Regions from separate parts of the Sphaerisporangium sp. NBC_01403 genome, predicted to be linked through region 3. Evidence: riboswitches for the same ligand, from Rfam matches in the RefSeq annotation. Region 3 holds a riboswitch; each other region holds the start of a gene.
The links. Region 3 has a riboswitch for cyclic di-AMP ahead of OG589_RS18880 (CHAP domain-containing protein). Riboswitches for the same ligand answer to the same signal wherever they lie in the genome.
Positions count from the first base shown of each region.

Region 1 (5,204 bases), 800 kb from region 3:
CGTGTCCTGCCCCTTGCGCGGGACCAGCCGGGAGACGCACACCACGACGGGCCGTTCGCCGATGCCGAGCGACACCCGCACCCCGGCGCCGCCCGCCCCCCGGTGGAAGACCTCGGTGTCCACGCCGGGCGCGAGCCGTACGAGCTTCGCGGGCGGCATCACCCGCGCCAGCCTCTCGCGGGTGTAGTCGCCGAGGTAGGTGATCGCGTCCGCGTGGGAGCCGATCCTCGCGAGCAGGCCCCGCACGAGCGGCACGCCCGCCCAGGCGGCCTCGTGGCCGTGGGTCAGCATGACCACCCGCCGCGCTCCCGCCGCGCGCATCGAGGGCGCCAGGATGCCGAGGGGCGCCGCCGCGCCGAACACGACCGTGTCGCACCCCTCCTCGCGCACCAGCGCGGCGGCCCGCCTGGCGACGTCGGGCACGGGCAGCATCAGCGACGTGGGATGCCGCACGACGCGGTACGGCTGCCGCGCGTCGAACTCCTCCCAGCCGTCCCACCGGGACGCGTAGACGGTGACGGAGCCCGGCGGGCGGCGTACGGCGAGCGCGTGCACGAATGCCTGGATGCCGCCGGGCCTCGGCGGGAAGTCGTTGGTCACGACCAGCGTCTTCGCGTGCCCGGGGTCGCGCTCGGGCGGGGTCACGGCTCCGGCAGCCCGTGCAGGCGGGCCCAGGAGCGTGCGAGGGCGAGGCGCTGAGGGCTCGTCGGGTGGGACGCGTACATGAGGTACTCGAAGGCGTCGGGCGACAGGTCGGAGATGTTGGTCACGGCGAGGCGCTTCTGCATCGCCGCGAACGTCGCCGGGTCGCGGGTCAGGTCGAGCGCGTGCACGTCCGCCCTGGTCTCGATCTGGCGGCTGACGACGTTCTCGGCGGGGCCGGAGAGCACGGTGGCCAGGCTCATCAGGCCGAGCAGGAGCCCGACCGCCCGGGGGTCGCCCACCGACGCGACGCCGGCGCGGCGCCGCACCGAGGGGAGCGAGACCACCATGAACAGCAGACAGGCCCCGGCGGCGGCGCCGAGCGCGCCGACCAGCGTGCCGTACAGGACGTCGCCGTTCTTGGCGTGGCCGAGCTCGTGGGCGACGACCAGCTCGACCTCGCCCGCCGGCGCCCGCAGCAGCGTGTCGTACACGACGATGCGCCGCGTCGCCCCGAACCCGGAGACGTAGGCGTTGAGCGCGGTGGTCCTGCGTGAGGCGTCGGCGACCAGCACGTCCTCGACGGGGACGCCGTCGCGGCTCGCCATGGCGATCAGGTCGCTGCGCAGCCGCCCCTCAGGCAGCGGCGTGAAGTCGTTGAACAGCGGCTCCACGACGACCGGGTAGACGAACGAGGCGACCACGGTGAGCAGGAACGCCCCCGCCGCCGCGGGGATCCACCAGCGCCGCGGCGCCCGGCGGGCCAGCCACACTATGGCCAGCACCATGATCGCGACCAGCACGGTCTGGACGCCGAAGGTCTTGAGCCGGTCGGCCGACCAGGCGGGCCAGTGCTGCGTGGACAGGCCGAAGGCCCGCAGGCGGGTCTCGTACCACATGCCGATCGGCCACTTGAGCAGCAGGCTCACGGCCGAGAGCGCGAGGACGCCGAGCAGCGTGCGCAGCCACCACGGCCCCCTGAGGCGGCCCGTGACCCACGCGCCGAACGGCGTCAGGACCAGCACGCCCGCGACGACCAGAGTGACCGCCAGCGAAAGGTACACAGGGACGTTGACGGCGGCGTCGAACGCGGCGGCGCGGGAGATCTGCCCGGGGGTGAAGTCGCGCGCGGGATCGGGCGTCACGGCCGGGGCGGCGCCCGGCAGGGGCCGCCACGGCGTGGTGACCGCGACCACGGCGGCCAGGACCACGCCCAGCACGACGAGCGCGATGCCCGCCGCACGCGCTGCCCCGCCCGCGCGCACGCCGCTGCGGGCCTCATCGATCAGCCCCGCCATCCCACCTGCCCCTTCCCCCGGACGCCCGCTCCATGCCCCGGGCGGCCCGCCGCCGTGGCGGCCGGGCCCCTCACATCACGCCTGGGGCGCGGCGTCGTCGTCACGAGAGCTCCCTTCGGACGTACTCACGCCAGGCGGCGGTGAACTGCTCCGTGGTCATGCCCAGAGCCCGGCCGAGCGCGGTACGCGGGTCACTTCGCATGGACTCACGGTAGAGGGTCACAAGGGCCCTCTCGCCGAAGCGCCCCGCGACATACCGGCAGGCGAGCCACGCCTCCTCGTACGCCTGCGCCAGCCGCGCGGACCCGGCGGCGAACGAGGCCGGGCCCGGGAGCGCGCCCGGCAGGCTCCCGGCACGCACCTCGGCTGCCAGCTCGGCCGCCGCGGAGGCGACGGGGATCCCAGAGCGGAGGTAGCCGACGTAGTCGGCGAACCCCTCGATCAGCCACTTGGGCGTACGCCCGTCGGTCGCCGCCCCGGTGGCGACGTGCGTGAGCTCGTGGGCCAGGACGACGTCGCGGCCCGCGCCGGTCAGGCGGGCGAACGAGCTCGGCTCGATGATCACGCGGTCGGTGCCGGCCACCGCGGCCAGCCCGCCCACCGCGGCGGGCGCGGCGAGCCTCGCGGCCTGGTCGGTGGTCGCGGGGACCAGGATGAGCGGCCGTACGGGGCCCGCGACCCGGGACACGGTGCGGGCGGCGCGGTCGGCCCTGCGGGCGAGGTCGGCCAGGCCCGCGAGGCCCGGGCCGCCCGCGCCGCCCGGCCGTCCGATGACGGCGGAACGCTCGCCCCGTACCACCTCGGCCCCTGACCAGATCTCCGGATGCTCGCGCATCACCGAGCCCGCACGCGACCACGGGCCGTCGCCGGCGGGGGGACCCGACAGCGCGGCCAGCAGCCCCGCCAGTGCGGCCCAGAGCCAGACGACGCGCATGCGGGCAATCTACCTGCCCGCTCCCCAGGGCCCGGCCCGCCCGCACCCGCCCGCACCCCGGACCCAGCCCGCCCTACCCGCCCGCTCCGGCGGGCAGGGGCGGGCCCGGAGAACGTGCGAAGGCCCCGTCCGCCTCGAGGGGAGAGAGGTGGACGGGGCCCTCACGACCTTCGCGTGCTCAGCGTGCCGCCGGAGAGGCTTCTCGGGAAAGGAGTCCTGGGAAGTCCCCTGGCACGCGGGTCACGCTCCGGGGCGGACCGCTCCAACGAAGGCGGCCTTGCGGTAGCCGCTCAGCTTGTCGATGCGCACCCGCGCACCGCTGTGCGGGGAGTGGATCATATTGCCGTGCCCGACGTACATGCCGACGTGACCGAGGCCGCTGAAGAACATCAGGTCGCCCGGCTTGAGGTTCTTCCAGGAGATCTTCTTCTTCACAGAGCGGAACTGGCTGGCCGCGATGCGAGGAAGCTTCACGCCGGCCTTGCGCCAGGCGTACATGACGAGCCCTGAGCAGTCGAACGCGCCGGGGCCGCTGGCACCCCACCGGTACGGATCGCCGACCTGCTTCTTGGCCACGGAGACGGCCGTGTGCGCCTTGATTCGCTGTTTGGCGACCTTGCTCAGCTTGGAGGAGCTCTGAGCGGTGGTCACCGTGGCGGCGTCAGCCGCCGTCGCCTGCATCGCGACCGCCCCGGCCGAGGCCGTCATGGTGAGCACGACACCGCCGAGGGAGAGGCGGGCGAAGCGAGACAGGCGGGGGTTATGCGTGGTGCTGGACAGGATCGCTCCTTGATTCTTCCACTCACGCCTACCGGGTTAGCTGACGGATTCGGGCTTGGAAGTCGCCCTACGGCACCAATGGCGCCGATTCACCCCCTGACCCCACATTTAGGGTCAATTGGGTCCCCGGTTCCGCGCTCCTTGCCGCACGGATTCGGCAGGTCACCGCTGCCTGCGGTCCTGATTCGCGCCTTACTTCGACGGCGGTGACCAATGGATTTGTTCTGCGTACATCGACCGGCCGGACCGGCTTCGCTCACGACGGCATGGCGTGCTCGCCGCGGCCCAGAAGCTACACAGATCCTCAAATGTAGGCAAAGGCGCGGGCAAGTCTGTAGATCAATTACCGATGATCGATAACGCATAACGCCTGCAAATCAGGGGCCTCATTTACCTAAATGTGATTCCCCTCACATATCCCGAAACGGCACCACTCGCGAGTCACACCGGTCACTCCCGCCCCACGAGTCGGCGATCTTGTGCCGAGGGTTTCGGTCACCGGGATCCGCAAGAACTGTTCCGCAACAGCTCTTGCGCAGCAGCCGTTGCGCATGTCAGCCTGGTGCAATGGATCAAGACAACATCCGCACGATCACCGACTCGCGGGTGCTCGCCGCCCTGGCCCATCCCCTGCGGCGCCGTCTCATGGACGTGCTGAAGGTGGACGGCCCCTCGACGGCCAGCATGCTCGCCGAGCGCACCGGCCAGGCCGTCGCCAACGTCAGCCACCACCTGCGGGTGCTGGGCGCCAGCGAGCTGATCGAGGAGGCCCCCGAGCTGGCCCGCGACCGCCGCGAGCGCTGGTGGCGGCTGGTGTCGGCCGGCGTGCGCTGGTCCACCAAGGACTTCGGCGACGACCCGGCCGCGGCGGCCATCGCCAACGCGGCGACCTCGCTCAACCTCGACCACCACGTCAGCCTGGTACGCGCCTGGTACTCCGCCGGGGACGACGAGCACGAGGCCTGGGGGGACGGCCCGTTCGCCACCGACAAGTGGCTGCGGCTGACGCCGTCCGAGCTGTACGAGCTGTCCCAGGAGGTCACCGCCCTCTTCGACCGGTGGGCGAAGCGCGAGGTGCCCGACGACGGGGAGCGGCGCGACCCGGTGTTCCTGTTCGCCTTCGGCGTCCCGGGGCAGCCGTGAGCGACGCCGGCACCCAGACCCACACCGGCGCCGCCGGTCCCACCGGCCCGGGCGCCGTACGCCGCCGCAGGGGCGGCCTGCTGCGCGACCGCGACTTCCGGCTGCTGTGGACCGGAGAGACCGCCAGCAGCTTCGGCAGCACCCTCACCAGCGTCGCCCTGCCGCTGGTCGCGATCACCGTCCTGCACACGAGCACGTTCGTCGTGGCACTGCTGACGGCGGCGGCGTGGCTGCCCTGGCTGATCATCGGCCTGCCGGCCGGGGCGTGGGTCGACCGCCTCCCCCGGCGGCCGGTGATGCTGATCTGCGACGCCGCCTCGCTGCTGCTGTTCCTCAGCGTCCCGGTGGCCGCCTGGTGGGGCCGGCTGACCATCGGCCATCTGCTGGCCGTCGCGCTGCTCGCCGGC
Region 1 covers NZ_CP109534.1:4,970,567-4,975,770, forward strand. Annotated here, with positions in the region: gene OG589_RS22320 (glycosyltransferase family 4 protein) at 1-645, opposite strand, end outside; gene OG589_RS22325 (M48 family metallopeptidase) at 642-1,940, opposite strand; gene OG589_RS22330 (hypothetical protein) at 2,041-2,874, opposite strand; gene OG589_RS22335 (C40 family peptidase) at 3,115-3,582, opposite strand; cyclic di-AMP (ydaO/yuaA leader) riboswitch at 3,665-3,824, opposite strand; gene OG589_RS22340 (ArsR/SmtB family transcription factor) at 4,222-4,797, shown strand; gene OG589_RS22345 (MFS transporter) at 4,794-5,204, shown strand, end outside.
Region 1: it holds a riboswitch for cyclic di-AMP, as region 3 does, so the genes downstream of both, OG589_RS22335 (C40 family peptidase) here and OG589_RS18880 (CHAP domain-containing protein) in region 3, are expected to answer to the same signal.

Region 2 (5,204 bases), 1.9 Mb from region 3:
TCGCACCTGCCCGGGGCTGGGCTGCGCGGACAGCAGGAGCACCTTGCATCGCGGAGCCTTCTCGTGCAGACGGGCGGCGGCGGTGAGGCCGTCGACGTCGGGAAGGTCCACGTCGATCACGGCCGCGTCCGGATTGAGCTCCAGGGCCGCCGGTACGATGTACTCGCCGGAGGCGACGTCGGCGATCACCCTGAGGTCCTTCTCCCCGTTCAGCGATGCCACCAGCCCTCGGCGAACGAGCGGGAGATGTTCGGCGACCAGGATGCGTATCAAGGTGCTCCCTTGGGTGGCCTTGGAACAGATCCGGCAAATAGCGCTTAGCCGATTCATATCCCACGGTGTCTACATGATTGCTTACCGTCAATGCAGTCTCCCGATTCGGTCCACCTCGCGCAAGTCACTCCTACGGTTGGTCGTTGATAGGTGATTTCGCGGCGCGGCAGGAGTCGCCGCCGAGTTCGGTTACTCTCAGACGGGGCAATGTAAACAGAAGGCATCTTCTCCGCAGGTGGGGGTAGTACCTATGAGCTGGCTCATCGTGGCCGGGTTTCTCATCTTCTTCCTCGGGATGGCCTTGTCCATTGGCCTGCACGAGCTGGGGCACCTCGTCCCCGCCAAGATCTTCGGGGTCAAGGTCACGCAGTACATGGTGGGTTTCGGGCCCACCATGTGGTCGCGGCGCCGCGGTGAAACCGAATACGGCATGAAGTGGATTCCGCTGGGCGGCTACATCCGCATGGTCGGCATGCTTCCTCCGAAGCCCAACGCCGACCCGACCAAGCTGCGCACCATGTCCACCGGGCCGTGGCAGGGGCTCATCGAGACGGCCCGCCAGGCGTCGCTGGAGGAGATCAAGCCGGGTGACGGCGACCGGGTCTTCTATCGCAAGCCCTGGTGGCAGAAGGTCATCATCATGGCCGGCGGCCCCGCCATGAACTTCCTGCTGGCCTTCGGCCTATTCGCCGTCGTGATCATGGGCTTCGGCATCCCGGTCAGCAAGCCGATCGTGTCCGTGGTCTCCGAGTGCGTCATGACCCAGGCCGAGCAGGCGAAGGGCCAGGAGTGCACTCCCGCCCACCCGCCGACCCCCGCGGCACTCGCGGGCCTGAAGACGGACGACAAGATCGTCTCCCTCGCCGGCAAGCCGGTGACCACCTGGGAGGAGGCGACGAGGGTCATCCGGGCGCACGGCGCAGGGCCCATCGCCATCGGCATCGAGCGTGGCGGCAAGCCCATGACGCTCAACGCGAACCTCGTCGCACAGGACCGCCCGTCGATCGACGACCCGACCAAGATCGACAAGGGCGCGGGCTTCCTGGGCGTGAGCGCCACCGTCGTCATGGAGAAGCAGGGCTTCGGCTATGCCGCCGGTGTCATGTGGGACCTGACCAAGCGCAGCGCCGAGGCCATCACGAGGTTCCCCCAGAAGATCGTCGGGGTGTGGCAGGCGGCCTTCGGCGGCGGCGAGCGTGATGTCACCAGCCCGATGAGCGTCGTCGGCGCGGGCCGCATCGGCGGCGAGATCGCGGCGGCCCCCGTCCCGGTGGAGAACAAGATCGTCGGGCTGCTCCAGCTCCTCGCCGGGGTGAACCTCGCGGTGGGCCTGTTCAACCTGATCCCGCTGCTGCCCCTCGACGGCGGCCAGATCGCCGGAGGGCTCTGGGAGGGGCTCAAGCGGGGGTACGCCCGGGTGCGCCGGCGTCCCGCCCCCGGCCATGTGGACATCGCCAAGGCCCTGCCCCTGACGTACGCGATGGCGGCCGTGCTCCTGGTGATGGGCACCCTGCTCATCTACGCCGACATCGTCAACCCGATCCGCCTGTCAGGCTGACCGGCGCCTCCAGTGCGGCCGCCGCCCGGCTCGGCCGCCGCCCGGCTCGGCCGGCGGCCGGTCGGTGGCTAGTACATCGAGACGTGCACGTGGTCGAAGTGGTTCGCGGTGACGCCGCCGCGGTTGGACATGGCCCGCCACCCGGGGAAGCCCAGGTTGTAGATCCGCTGCTTGTAGATGACGTACTTCACGCCCAGCTTGCGGCCGTTCTTGATGGCCCACGCGGCGACCTGGTCTCCCAGCGCGGCCTGCGCGGCCGAGGGCATCGCGCCGCCGGAGCTGAGCATGAAGTCGCATGCCCGGCCCAGCGGGTGCTCGCCGCCGTCGTTCTCGGCGCGGTAGCAGCCGACCGGGAAGCTGAGGGAGAAGTGGCTCTTCACCTCGGCCCGCATCAGCCGCGTCCTCGGAGTGATGTTGTCGCTGCCGGTGGGAAGCTCCGGCGCCCATGACCCGTTCGCCTTCTTGCCCGGCGCGGTCGGGATGAGCTGGTCGAGCTTGTCCTTGATCTGCCCGATCAGCTTCTCGGCGTCCTTGCGCTGGGCCGTCACCTGGACGACGTCGTCGCGGAGCTGCGCGGTCAGCTTGGTGGCGTCGTCGGCGGCCTTCTTGCGGGCGTTCCTGGCGGAGGTGAACCCCGACAGCTTGGCCGACTGCTCGGCCTGGAGCTGCTGGAGCATGGCGGCGTCACCGTATCCGGGGGACATGAGCTCGCCCACCATGCCGAGGCCGCCGGCCTGGTAGCGGAGCTGGGCGATGTCGCCGACCTGGTTCTCCGCCGCCTTGAGGTCGGTCTCGGCGCTCGCCAGCCGCTCACGGGCGGACTTCTCGGCGGCCTTGGCCTTGGCGACGGCGACGCGCTTGGCGTTGTACTCGCCGATCAGCTTGTCGACCTTCTTGCCGAGGGAGGCGAGCTGAGACTTGAGCTGTTTCTCTGTGGGTTTGGGGGCGGCGTTTCCCGCCGTCGCCTGGCCGAGCATGAGCCCGGCCACGGTAAGGAAGCTGGCGGCCGCATAGGCGTAGCGGCCCGAAGTCGGGGGCAGAGCCCACTCCTCTCCATCTGCCGACCGGGTTAGCTGACGGGTTCGGGCCGGAGACGCCCTACCACGAAGTGGATTCACCCCAAGAACCAATGGGTCCCCGGTTCCCAGGCGGGGCACCTGGGATTAGGCGCACCGACCGATACGGCCGGTGTGCGATGGATGGTAGTGGTAAAGGCCTGGTTATGGCGACTCTTGGGCCTAAATCACCCCAGGTCATCCTGCGACCGGAGCAGCCTGGCCGCCTCCTCGGGGAGGACGTCGTTCACGAAGGCGCCCATCGCGGACTCCGAACCGGCCAGATACTTGAGCTTCCGCTCGGCTCGCCGGATGCTGAACAGCTGGAGGTGCAGGTAGGCCAGGTCGCGCCCGGTGCGCACCGGGGCCTGGTGCCAGGCCGCGACATAGGGCATCGGCACGCCGAACAGCCCGTCCAGCCGCCGGAGCACATCGGTGTAGAGGGGGCCGAAGGCGGCACGCTCCTCGGCGTCCAGCGAGCACAGGTCGGGCACCTGGCGGTTCAGGTAGACGTGCACCTCGAACGGCCACCGGGCCGCGGCGGGGACGAACGCCGTCCAGTGGTCGTTCGACGCCACCAGGCGCGTCTCGGCCTTCCGCTCGGCCGCCAGCACGTCGGCGAACAGGTTGGCGCCCGTCCGCTCCCGGTATCGCCCGGCGGAGGCCAGCATCTGCCGGGTCCGCGGCGTCACGTAGGGATAGGCGTAGATCTGGCCGTGCGGGTGCCCCAGCGTGATGCCGATCTCGGCGCCGCGGTTCTCGAAGCAGAACACCTGCTCCACGCCGGGCAGCGCCGCGAGCTCCGCGGTGCGGTCGGCCCAGGCCGTGAGGACCAGGTCGACCTGGCCGGGGGAGAGCGCGGCGAACGACGACCCGTGCTCGGAGGTGAAGCACACCACCTCGCAGCGGCCGAGGCCGGGCCGTACCTCGCTCAGGCCGCCGACCTGCTCGTAGTCGCCCTCGTGGAAGCTGAAGGACGGGAACCGGTTCTCGAAGACGGCGACGTCGTACTCCGCGGCCGGGATCTCGGTCGCCCGGCCCGGCGCCGAGGGACACAGGGGGCACTCGTCGGCGGGCGGCAGGAACGTACGGCTCTGCCGGTGACCGGCGACCGCGACCCACTCGTCCATGACCGGGTCGTGGCGCAGCTCGGAGGCCGGAGGACGCGGGGGCAGCTCGCGGGTGTCGGGCGCGCCACGGTCGGCGTCGTCGCGGCGGTCGAAGTAGATCAGCTCGCGGCCGTCGGCGAGACGGGTGGCCGTGCGCTTCACTGGGCCACCACCTGCGGGGCCCCGGCGGGATCGGTGATGATCAGCGTGCCGACCTGGTCGGACAGCGCCGACCTGGCCTCCTCGGGCAGGCCCGTGTCGCTGATCACGACATGGGCCTCCTCCAGTTTGGCGATCGTGCTGATGCCCACCGTGCCCCACTTGGTGTGGTCGGCGAGCACGACCAGCTGCTGCGCGGCGGCGACCAGCTCGCGGTTGGTCTCGGCCTCCAGCAGGTTGGGAGTCGTGAACCCCGCCCTGGGGTTCATGCCGTGCACGCCCAGCATCAGCGTGTCGACGTTCAGCTGGCGGATGGCAGCCACGGCGACCGGGCCCACCAGCGCGTCCGACGGAGTGCGCACTCCTCCGGTGAGCACCACGGTCTGGTCGGCGCGCCCGGACCGGTGGAAGACGTCGGCGACCTGCACCGAGTTGGTGATGACGGTCAGCTCGGGGATGTCGGCCAGGTGGTGGGCGAGCGTCCAGGTGGTCGTGCCGGCCGACAGCGCCACGGCGGTGCCCGGGCGTACGAGCTCGGCGGCCTGGCGCGCGATGGCCTCCTTCTCGGCCTGCTGGCGCACGGACTTGGCCGCGAACCCCGGCTCCTCTGTCGACCCGGCGCCCGTGGCGGTGGCGCCGCCGTGCACCTTCTCGATCAGCCCGCGCTCGGCCAGGACCTCCAGGTCGCGGCGGATGGTCATATCGGATACCCCGAGCTCGCGGACCAGGTCGGCGACCCGTGCCGCGCCGTTCCTGCGAACGCGCTCGAGGATCGCCTGCTGCCGTTGCTGGGCCAGCATCGTCTCTCCTCTTCAACAGATTCCAACAAATTATCGCACGTTGCTAACGATCCAATGTTGAAACTTGATGGCGGAGAGCTCCCAACGGGAACCACACGCGTATGACGCGATCTTTGACCTTTGGGCCTTGTACGGCTCCGGCCCCAGGAGCAGTGTGGTTGGACGAGCCGCACGGGAAGGGGACCGCGAGATGGGCAGACGCGCGCGCAAGGGCAAGGCCCGCAGGAAGAAGAAGGCCAACCACGGCAAG
Region 2 covers NZ_CP109534.1:6,043,213-6,048,416, reverse strand. Annotated here, with positions in the region: gene OG589_RS26900 (LuxR C-terminal-related transcriptional regulator) at 1-273, opposite strand, end outside; gene OG589_RS26895 (M50 family metallopeptidase) at 524-1,831, shown strand; gene OG589_RS26890 (coiled-coil domain-containing protein) at 1,900-2,820, opposite strand; cyclic di-AMP (ydaO/yuaA leader) riboswitch at 2,876-3,011, opposite strand; gene galT (galactose-1-phosphate uridylyltransferase) at 3,075-4,157, opposite strand; gene OG589_RS26880 (DeoR/GlpR family DNA-binding transcription regulator) at 4,154-4,954, opposite strand; gene OG589_RS26875 (50S ribosomal protein bL37) at 5,022-5,204, shown strand, end outside; partial or broken gene OG589_RS26870 (maleylpyruvate isomerase N-terminal domain-containing protein) at 5,160-5,204, opposite strand, start outside.
Region 2: it holds a riboswitch for cyclic di-AMP, as region 3 does, so the genes downstream of both, OG589_RS26890 (coiled-coil domain-containing protein) here and OG589_RS18880 (CHAP domain-containing protein) in region 3, are expected to answer to the same signal.

Region 3 (5,204 bases):
CTCCTTCGGGTGCTTGGACTGCTTGGGCACCGCGAGCCAGGAGCCGCCCCAGTTGCCGCCGCCACCGGGAACCGTCGAGACGTCCCACTTGCCCTTGAACTTGTCACCGGCGGTGCCGGACACCACGCCGAGCATCCAGCCCGGGCAGCCGAGGGTCGCGAACTGCGACTTCACGAAGCCCGTGTTCCACGGGTCGGTGAAGTTCTGCAGCTTGGCGGTCAGACCGGCCTGGCTGATCTTCGTGGTGAAGTCGAACGCGGTCTTGACGGCCGGGTTCTTGTCCACGATCAGCTGCTGGTTCTTGTCGAAGTAGGTGACGTTGCCGTTCTTGGCGGACTCCTGCGACAGCACCACGTTGTAGATGGTGTTGACGCTGTCCACGAACTTGGCGTCCTTGACCTTGGCCTGGAAGTCCTGGCCGGCCTTGACGAAGTCGTCCCAGCCGCCGCTCCACAGCTTCGAGACCTCGTCCCGGTCGGTGGGCAGTCCGGCCTTCTTGAACAGGTCGGTGCGGTAGCAGATGCTCATTCCGCCGACGTCGGTGCCGAGGGCGAACAGCTTGCCCTCCGAGTTGAGCCCGTTCTCCCACTTCCACGCGGGGAAGTCGGCCTGACGGCTCTGCAGGCCGTACTGACCGAGATCGGTGAAGAACTGGGGCCGGGCCTTGGCCAGGCCCATGCCGCCCTCGTCGATGCCAACGACGTCACCGGCACCCGTGCCGGACTGGAGCCACTGCAGCATCTGGGGCCAATAGACGTTCTCGAAGCTGTCGGTCAGGTTGTTGTACTTGACCTGCACATTCGGGTGCTCGGCGTTCCACTTCTCAACGGCGGCCTTGTAACCGAAGTTGGTGCCGCCGCCGAAGGTCTGCAGCGTGAGGGTGATCTTCTCCGCCGGCGCGGCTGACGACGAGCCGCCGGTGGTGCTACCGGTGTCGCTGGACGAGCACGCGGTGGTGATTCCGAGCGCGGCGGTCATCACCGATGCGACCGCGAGCATTCTGCCGCGGCGCATGTTGTTCTTCATTCCGGACCCCTCTCAGGTGGTTGCCCGATCGTTGGGAGGTGGCATCGAGGGCCGGCCCCGACAGTCGGGCCCCGCGATGTGCTGGATCCCTCAGTCGTGATCCCGCGAGGGGCTGCCTCGCGAGCGAAGTTTGGGAGCGCTCCCACGAAGAGTCCCCGATAGGCAATGCTGGCGTCAATATGCTGAAACCTAACTGTTACTCCTGGGGCTGTTAGGAGCTTGAAATCAGACGTTGTGCGCGATAAGGACCATTGGCGGTATTGGGAGCGCTCCCACCGTTAACCGGCACAGTCGGGCGCAAATCATCCATGCGCCACGGGATCGCCCGGCTCCCGGACCTGGAGAAAGCACGGTGCCGTACGGCCGGCGGAGTGGGTCGCCGGCCGTACGGCACCGAGGGGAACGGGCGTCCTCCGCGGGAGGGGGAGGGGCGCCTTCGATGGTCGGGAGGGCGGGCGCCCCGCGAGAAGGAGAGCGCCCGGGAGGTAATGTCAGGCGGCGTAGCTCGGGTAGCCGTAGCCGACGACCTGGGAGGCCGGGCGGGTACGGATCTCGACCTTGCCGTTGCCGGTGTTGCCCTCGACGGTCTTGATCGTCCCGTCGCCGTTGTCCTTGATGACGAAGCCGACGTGGTCGATGTTGTCGAGGTTCTTGCTGCGGCCCCAGTCGAAGAAGACGACCGCGCCGGGCTTGGGAGTGCTGCCCCAGCGGTCCTGCGAGGCGAACCACTTGGCGTGCGCGACGGTGTAGGCGTCGACGCCCACGGTGTCCTGCATGCCGAGCTGGCTGCCGACCCAGGAGACGAACATGTCGCACCAGGCGGCGTCGGCGTACCCGGCGATGGAGCCGCTGTCGCGGGCCACGGTCTCCTTGGCCCTCGGGGAGCTCATGTACCAGGAGTGGAACTTGGTGCCGCCACCAGCGCTGTTCTCGGAGATGCCGACCTGTCGCTCCGCCAGCTTCAGGAGCTGCTCGGCGGAGACCTGCCGCACGGTTTCCGGAGCCTTCACGGTGTTCGGGGCCTCGGCGGCCGCGAGGTTGCGGCCCGTGTCGTCGGCGGAGGCGGCGTGGGCCGCGAGAGTCGTGCCCGCCACGGCCTGGGCGACGACCAGGCCGCCGAAGGCGAAGGCTTTGAGATGGTTCTTTGGGGCGTCCAGAAGCCGATGTATCGACATTGACAAGGGGATACTCCTTCTTCCAAGCCGCCTACCGGGTTAGCTGACGGGTTCGGGCGTGGAAGTCGCCCTACGGGAGCGTCCGTGGGAAGTGACGGCCCCGATTCACCCCAGAGGAGGTGGGTCCCCGGCTCCGCGCGACGCGGACTCGGCGTAGCGCGTATCGGCGGGAGAGGGATCTCCGCAGAGGACCGAGCCGCGCTGTGCAATCTCCACGGCACGAGCGGGGTACTCAAACAGGCAGTACCTGTACCAGGAGTCCACTCAGAGTAATACATCGGACAAACACATGCAAACAGGACAAAAGTCCGGGCTGGATGGGGGGCCTGGACGGCAAACCCGCCTTGACCACGCCGGGGCGCAGGGGCTTGGGGTGGCGGTTCACCTGCCTTGACCTGGGTGCGGAGGAACCCTCCGCCCGCCGGGCACGTGACCGGCGGCACCGGAGCGGCCATCGCGCCGGGCCGGGCGAAAGTGATAGTTGCGCAGGTTCGCGCTGCCGTGTCAAGGGGGACTGAAGTGACGTGAGCCCACGGCTGGTACGTGTGATGACGTGGCCGGCCGTCGTGGCATGGCCGCCGAAAGCCCTCCTTTGCTATTCATGAGCGGCGAATACCGTTAACGGTAAATGCCGGGATTTCCGGTTTGCGTTACCCGAACGAGATCACGATGACGTACTCCATCCGGCCCGGTACGGACGTCCTTTCCGTGTACGGCGGAACGCGCGGCTCGTGAACCGGGCACGAAAGGCATCCGGTGCCCATGGCGATCGGAGGGATGGATGGTGAAATATCCCCCATGAGCCACCCCGGCCGTGCTCGCGCCCGCGGACCAGGGCCACGACCAGGGCGGCGACGGGCGCTGACCTCACCCTGGACCTGTACGGCGAGGCCGCGTACCGGCGCGCGAATTCCTTCGGCGCCGTCCACGGACAGCCCGTCGAATGCGCCCCGAAATCAGCGGCTGCAGGTATTTCACGCCATTGGAACGGCCGCGGTGACCGGAAATAGCGGGGCCTGTTGGTATTGGCTGGAAAGGGTGGAGAACATGCGCGGTCCGGGGATCGTCGTGCCGTTGGCGGCCCTGGCATCCCTCGCTGTGGTCGCCGCCCCCTCCGGCCTCATCTCTGGAGGGGGCCCGAGGGCGGCCACCGTCATCACGCTTCCCGTGGCGAGCGCCGGCGCACCGAGGTGCGCCACGGCCGTACCGGCAGAGGTGACCACGCACGCCGGCTGGGTGAGGCTCCTCCGCCCTCCCACCGGGCACCGCCGGAACCACCACCGGCACCGCCGGGAGGCGCTCCGGCACACCCCGGTCCACACTCCAACGAGAACAACTAGACCTGGCTGATCCACCGTTGTTCTCCGTTCACCGGTTGTTACCCCCCGCGTCGGGTCATCCCGTTACGTTGCTTGCGTCGTGAAAGTGTCAATGCCCGGCGTGGAGAGGAACGGTCGAAGCCACGTGCGGGAGCAGGGGTCGGCCGTCGCCTGGGTGGAGTCGCCTCTCCAGTTGCTGTGCGCGGTCGAGGCACGGTATGCCGGGGTCGTCGGGCCGGGCACGCGCGTGGTGACCCGCGCGAAGCTGCCGGGGCTCCGCGTCACCCGCGCCGAGCTGGCCGCCCTCGACCTGCCCGCCGGGCTGGAGATCGAGACCGCCGACGGCGCGATGCCCCGCCCCGGCCGGGACGCCGCGTGGGTCCTCGGAGACGCCTTCTCCGGGAGGATGCAGCTCACCTCGCTCACCGCCGCCCCCGCGCGGATGGTCCTGGTGGACGACGGCCTCGCCACGATCCGCCTGCTGGAGCTGCTCACCGCCAGGCTCGGCACCCCGCTCCTGCGCGCACGCGCCAAGTCCGGCCCGACGCGGCGCGTCCTCGGGGCCGCCGCCGCGGTCCGGCTGCGCGCCGCCGCCCGGGCCGGACGGCTCACGGTGTTCACCGCCCTGCCCGTGCCCGCCGAGCTGGCCAAGGCCGTACAGGGGCTCGGGGCCGAGCTGGTGACCCACGACTTCGCCTGGCTGCGCTCCCAGCCCGCCGTCGCGCACCCACGTCCCCCCGAGAGCACGGTCGTCCTCGGCACGTCGCTGGTGCGCAACGGGCTGATCCACCGCGACCGCTACCTCGCCTGGCTCTTCGGGCTTCAGGGGCCGCTGGCCTACTACCCGCACAGGCGGGAGGACCCCGGCGACCTCGCGGCGGTCCGGGGCCACCCCGGCGTCACCGTCTACGACGGCGGGGTCCCCGTCGAGATGACGCTGCGGGACCTGCGGCCGGGGCAGCGCGTGCTCAGCCTGCCCTCCACGGCCGTCACCTCGCTGCGCGTCCTGCTCTCCGCGCGCGGCGTCCCCGTCGAGACCGTGGAGGTCCCCGACGACTGGTGGACGCCCTCCGCGACGGTCTCGCTCCGTTCACACCTCCAGATGTTCGCGCACGAAAGGGCTTCTCCTTGAGCCGGGTTCTCGCTGTGGCCGATTCGGACTCCTACCTGAAGTGGGCGGCGGGTCTCCTCGACCAGCTGCCCGCCGGGTGGACGTCGACGCTGGCCGTGGTGCGCACGCCGATCGTGCCGTCGCAGGGCCAGATCGCCGCCGCCGTCAACGGGACGCGCTTCGACACCGACCAGCCGCCTTCTGTGGTGCACGCGCGCGGCCTGCGCCGCCTCGCGGAGCGCATCAGGCCGGACGTCGTGCTGGTCGCCTGCACGGGGCCCGTCGTGGACGTGCTGGTGAGCGACGTGTTCGACGGGCTGAGCCCTCGCCCGGTGTTCGTGTCGGGCCTTCCCGGCATCTCGATCCCCGCCACGGAGAAGGCCTGGCTGTACCGGGGCGGATGCGACCTCTTCGTCGTGCACAGCGGCAGGGAGGTCGAGGAGTTCGCCCGCATCGGCAAGGAGCTGGGCGCCGAGGGCTCGGTGGCGCTCGCCCGCCTGCCCTACCTCGACCAGGCCGTCGCGCGCCCCGCCGCCGCCGACCAGCTCGTCTTCTCCTCCACGACGGCCCCGC
Region 3 covers NZ_CP109534.1:4,173,528-4,178,731, reverse strand. Annotated here, with positions in the region: gene OG589_RS18885 (ABC transporter substrate-binding protein) at 1-1,026, opposite strand, end outside; gene OG589_RS18880 (CHAP domain-containing protein) at 1,518-2,201, opposite strand; cyclic di-AMP (ydaO/yuaA leader) riboswitch at 2,216-2,365, opposite strand; gene OG589_RS18875 (hypothetical protein) at 3,666-4,652, shown strand; gene OG589_RS18870 (DUF6716 putative glycosyltransferase) at 4,667-5,204, shown strand, end outside.

Region 4 (5,204 bases), 2.4 Mb from region 3:
TCTGCTGGACGTCTCTTTTCGCGTCCGCCTTCCGCAGCTCGGTGATGGCGACCTGATCGGCGCCGGGGCGGCCGACGGCATATCCGATCGCCGCTCCCGCCGCGCCCGCTACCAGCGCGACGACGAGGACGGCGATCACGGAGCGGCGGAGGCCCGGCCGGCGAACGTCCGGCTGAGGAGGCACCCGGGGTGGTCTGCTCGTCCTCTGCGCCATCCACGGCTCCTCTCGGGTCGCTGTGGCGTTGAAGATAACGGTTCCGTTGATCCACGTCCATGTTCCGGTGCCCGGTGCGGAAATCCGGCCGCCGGGAGGAAAGGTCACGAGTGATCCGCGAACTTCCCGATGGTGGCGGCACGGCACGGGCGGCGGCGGGCAAGCAGGGACCGCCGGAAGGCACGTTGCCCTTGCCGCCCCCGGAGGGGATCATGTGACGGTGGGTGGGGATGCGCGGTACGGTCCGCGATGGCCAGGGGCCGAGGGCTCGCCGCTAAGGGTGGGCGGAGAGGCCCTGATGAGGGATGACCCGCCGCTGGACTACTACCTGATCTTCGCCGCGGCGGGCGACCGGGGCCGTGGGGCGTTGCCGTCGGTCATCCTGGTCGAGGAGTTCCTCCTGCGCGGCGACCACACCGCGGCCGGTATCGCGGGCGTCGAGTGGACGCCCGCGACGGGTGCCTGGCGCGATCGCCCGGCGTTGAGCCGCGCCATCCGCACCGACGCCCTGCTGCGAGAGCGGGTGGTCCCGGTGAGCCGCGCCGACGCCGCCGACGCCTACACCATGCTCGGCGGGGGCGAACTGCCGCAGGAAGCACGGATCCGCGCCTTCTTCCACGACTGCCAGCCGTTGCCCGCCGAGGACCCGCTGGACCTGGGCTCACCGGGTGACGAGAAGCGCCTCTACCGCATCCTGTTCGCCGGAGACCTGCACGAGCGCGGCCTGGCCCGCCTGCGGTCGGCGCTGAGGCTGGAGCCGGCCGGCGATCAGGCGGACCCCCGGGCGCACGTGGTAGGTACGGCGACGGCGACCGCCGCCGGCCACACGGTCACCTGGGAGCTGCGCCGGATCGGGGCGGGCATCGCCTGGTGCCTCGACGTGACCGTGAACCCGGGCCCCGGGCCGGACCCGGGCATCGGCACGCTGCTCCACCACCACAGGCAGGCGATCCGCGAGCAAGGACTGATCCCCGTCACCATCGAACGCTTCGCCTGATCAGCGCAGGGGACGCGCGGCCGTGGTCTCGCGCAGATAGATCAGCGCGTCGTAGGACCTTCCCAGCGAGACCATGCGCTCGGGCTCGGGCCAGAGCCTGCCGGCGTCGCGCGTACGCCGGGGCCTGTCGAGCCAGGCGCGGGCCGAGGCGGACGTCGTGCGCAGGTCCAGGAAGTAGCCGGACGAGCCGACCCGGCCCAACGCCTCGTTGTTCCCTCCCTTCGCGGGAGGCCCGACCGTGACGGCGCCCCACCGGCCGTCCGCGTCCTGCGCCCTGAAGGACCCCTGGCCGAAGGCGAGTCCGATCGCGACGTAGCGGGCGCCCAGCCGGTCGCGCAGGAAGGCGCCCTGCACCTTGGGGTAGAGCTTCGCGTCGTACGGCACGTACGCCACGTGGGCGTTGTGGGCCGACAGCAGGATCTTCTCCCCCGTGTGCTCCCGCCACCACGCGACGTTGTCGGCCATGATCTTGTCGCGGTACCGGAGGCCCTTGCTCACCTGCTCCGGGTCGCCGGGGTCGAAGGACAGCGCCGTGGCGGTCTGGACGATGGAGCGCGCGTTCTGCACCGCCCACGCGTGGCTCTCCTGGTCGGGCCCCGGATTCCGTCGCAGCAGGTCAAGGGCCTGGCCGGCCTGGGAGACCAATGCCTCGCGCTCTACCGGCGGCAGGCTCCAGAAGGCGTCGGCATCCCGTACGGCGCGCAGGTTGCGGTAGAGGGCGTCGAGCTCCGGCAGCAGGGCGGGCTGGTGACGCCGCGCGTAGCCGGTCACCAGCTTCGGGAGCTGCCCACCCAAAGCGGGGTAGTTGGCGTCGTTGCCCATGAACTGGACCTTCCTCACGTGGTGCGCGTTGTACCCGCGCATCCACCCGATGAGGTCCAGGTATTCCTGGACGGTCCACATGCCCAGCTTGCCGAACTCCTCGTTGATGATCGTTTTCGGGTCGCCCTTCCCGTGCAGGACATAGTCGTTCAGCCGCAGCCCCGCGCTCCAGCCCGCTTCGAGGGAGAAGGTCGTGAAACCCTTCTCCTCGACGAGATAGCGGAACACCCTGTGCTTCATCGTGAAGAACTCGTGCGCTCCGTGCGTGGCCTCGCCCAGCCCCACCACCTTGGCGTCGCCCACGGCCCGGCCGAGCGGGCGCAGGTCGCCAAGGTCACCGGACGGCGCGGTACCGCTCAGCGAATGGGCCTTCCGGCGCAGCTCGGGCACGGGATCGTAGCCGCCGGCCGCGGCGGGCTGTGCCAGGGCGGCCGTGCCCACGGCCGCCAGCAGGGCGGCGGCGAGGGGTGGAAAGAACCGGCGCCGACGGGGTGCGCTCCGCATGTGGATCTTCTCCTGGTGGATCGGGTACTCGGTGCGACCACCATTTCAGCGGGGCTGAGGCCGCCACCATGCCGCCAGCGGGAAGATCGGCCCTACAGACAGCGGTACCACTCAGGTGATGATCCCCCAGGGGCGGTTCCCGCCAAGCTCCGAGCGCAAGGGGGCCGGAAATGACTGTGGGCGCCCTCCGCGAAGTGGAGAGCGCCCAGGTCACCGATCAAAGCTGTGGTGCGCCGCCAGGGACTCGAACCCCGGACCCGCTGATTAAGAGTCAGCTGCTCTAACCAACTGAGCTAGCGGCGCGTGACTACGGTGACTTTAGCAGTCCTGGCCAACCTCCGCACATCCGCGGTGGCTTTACGTGCCTTCTTGTGGGGCTTTCACATGGTTCCCGGGAGGCCTTCCGCGCGGGGGGGGCTCCGGGGGTCAGTCGGCGGCGAGGACCACCGGGATCGGGGGCTTGGCGGGGTTCTTGTCGATGACGCCCCACGCGCCGCTCGAGAACGGCACCGGGTAGTTCTTCTTGCCCACGCCGTCGCCCCACTTGGTGATGACGTAGTCGACCTTGATGTGGCCGGCGTTGAAGCCGGTCACCACGAGGGAGGAGTTGCTGAAGGTTCCGCCGGTCAGCTCCGCGAAGGTCTTCCCGTCGATGTCCAGCATGACGCCGCTCTCGGACGGGATGCCCGGGCCGCGGTCACCGATGAAGAAGGGTGCCTTCTTGTCCTTGTAGAGGACGTACCCCTCGGTGCCGAGGGGCCAGCAGGGGCTGGCGAACAGGCCCTTCTGCATGGGCTTGCCGATGGCGGGCAGTCCCGTGTCACCCATGCGGCCGGAGGCGTCGTCCCAGAAGTAGGAGGCCTTCGTAGAGCCCTTGAGCAACATCGGCTTCTCGGCCTGGACCGGAACGGAGGTGACCGGCTGGTCGTCGGCGCGGGCCGTGGCGGTCGTGCAGACGGCGGTGGCGCATGCGAGGGCTACGCCGGCGAAGCGAGATGTCCATCGACTTCTAGGGGTGTTCTGGAAAAAGGCCATGGGAGGGAAGGATCTTTCATCAGAAGACAAGGGGACCCGCGCTCCGAGTGGTCAAGAGTTCGGTGCGGGGGATGGAAAGCGTTCTCAGGGCGTAAGCGAGACCGGTTCACGGTCCATCGCGGCGCTGAGCCCGCATTCGTACGTGGTCGGTTAGCGGTGGCACTCGCCACCATGTGTCACAGAGGGTGTGTCGCTCGGTGCACGGCTGCTACCAGCCGACTTGCCGCTTCTGACGGCGAAGATCCGGGTCTAGGGTTGCCCGGTGGACTGACTGCGCGGAGTGGGGTGCTCCACTCGGGTCTCCTCTCCAATCACGTCTACCGGGTTAGCTGACGGGTTCGGGCTTGGAGTACGCCCTACCGCTCGCGCGGATTCACCCCAAGGGATTGGGTCCCCGGTTCCCCCGAGCCCTGGAGCCCTGGAGATTCGACATTCGAGTCGGCGGCCTTCGGACTGAAGACCAGGTCACCGTCTCTTTCGTGGTTGAAACCTTACCCACCGAGTCAGGACAAAGCAAACGAAATGACTACAAAGCATTATTAGATCTACCTTCGCACCACAAACCCCCATACTTCGGACATCTGGGCGCATGGCGAGTTAAGCGTAGGGGCCGGATGGGAGATCAATGTGACGGGTGTGACCGGTGTGACCGGTGATGAAGAGGGTCACCCGAATGGCGGCGAAAGAAAGCGCACGCCCGTACGACGAGACGGGCGTGCGCGAGCGGGGACGTGCGGCGGAACGTTCAGGGCCGAAGGCCGGGAGACATGAATCGGGGCCGGGCAGTCCCCCGCCTGCCCGGCCCCGATCTATACGGTCCAGCGCCGATGCCTTCCCCCAAACGCATCGGGCGGTCCCGCAGTATGGACGCGGTCCCCCACCGCGTCCTTCTCCGGCAAAAAGCTCTGCGGCGCCCTCTCGGGCGGCTGGTCGCATCCCTCTTGACCTGCCTTAACACTACATACCGGGGCCTGAGCTACTCGTCATCCCAGGGTATAGATTCGGTCTAACTCGCTGGGATGACCGGGTACGGCCGGACCCGCCGGGCCAGGCGGCTATTCAGGCAGTTCGACCTTGACCTCGGTGCCCTTCTCCAGGGAGCGGCTCACCGTGCAGTGCCGCTCATGGACCCGGTGCGCCACGGCGCGGAAGACCTCGTCCGCCTGCGCGTCGCCCTCGGGCAGCTCGACGTCGTAAGTGATCGTGACCGGGCCGAGCAGCGTGGGCTCGACCTTGTCCGCCTGGACCGTCATCGCCAGCCGTACGAGCCTGTGCCCGCGCTGCGCGGTGAGCGGCTCGACGGTCACGATGTTGCAGCCTCCGACCGCGGCGAGCAGCAGCTCCACGGGGGTGAAGACCCCCTCCTCGTCGCCGCTGCCCATCGCGACCTCCGCTCCGCGCGCGTTGCGCGCCACGAAGCCGTTGTCAGTACGCTCCACATTCACCGATGCCATGCCCTGGAGCCTAGAGCCGGCGCGGAACGCTCAGGCGTCGGGGTGCTCGGAAAGGTAGGCGATGTAGACGGGGCGCAGCGCCTCGCCAAGCTCGCCCTCACCGGAGGCCATCGCGTCGCTGAGCAGCGCCGACACCCGGCTGAGGTCGTTGGCCGTCTCGTCCGCGTGACCGCTCGCG
Region 4 covers NZ_CP109534.1:6,563,739-6,568,942, forward strand. Annotated here, with positions in the region: gene OG589_RS29300 (hypothetical protein) at 1-214, opposite strand, end outside; gene OG589_RS29305 (hypothetical protein) at 513-1,211, shown strand; gene OG589_RS29310 (erythromycin esterase family protein) at 1,212-2,537, opposite strand; tRNA gene OG589_RS29315 (tRNA-Lys) at 2,764-2,840, opposite strand; gene OG589_RS29320 (hypothetical protein) at 2,964-3,572, opposite strand; cyclic di-AMP (ydaO/yuaA leader) riboswitch at 3,871-4,014, opposite strand; gene OG589_RS29325 (OsmC family protein) at 4,628-5,026, opposite strand; gene OG589_RS29330 (hypothetical protein) at 5,057-5,204, opposite strand, start outside.
Region 4: it holds a riboswitch for cyclic di-AMP, as region 3 does, so the genes downstream of both, OG589_RS29320 (hypothetical protein) here and OG589_RS18880 (CHAP domain-containing protein) in region 3, are expected to answer to the same signal.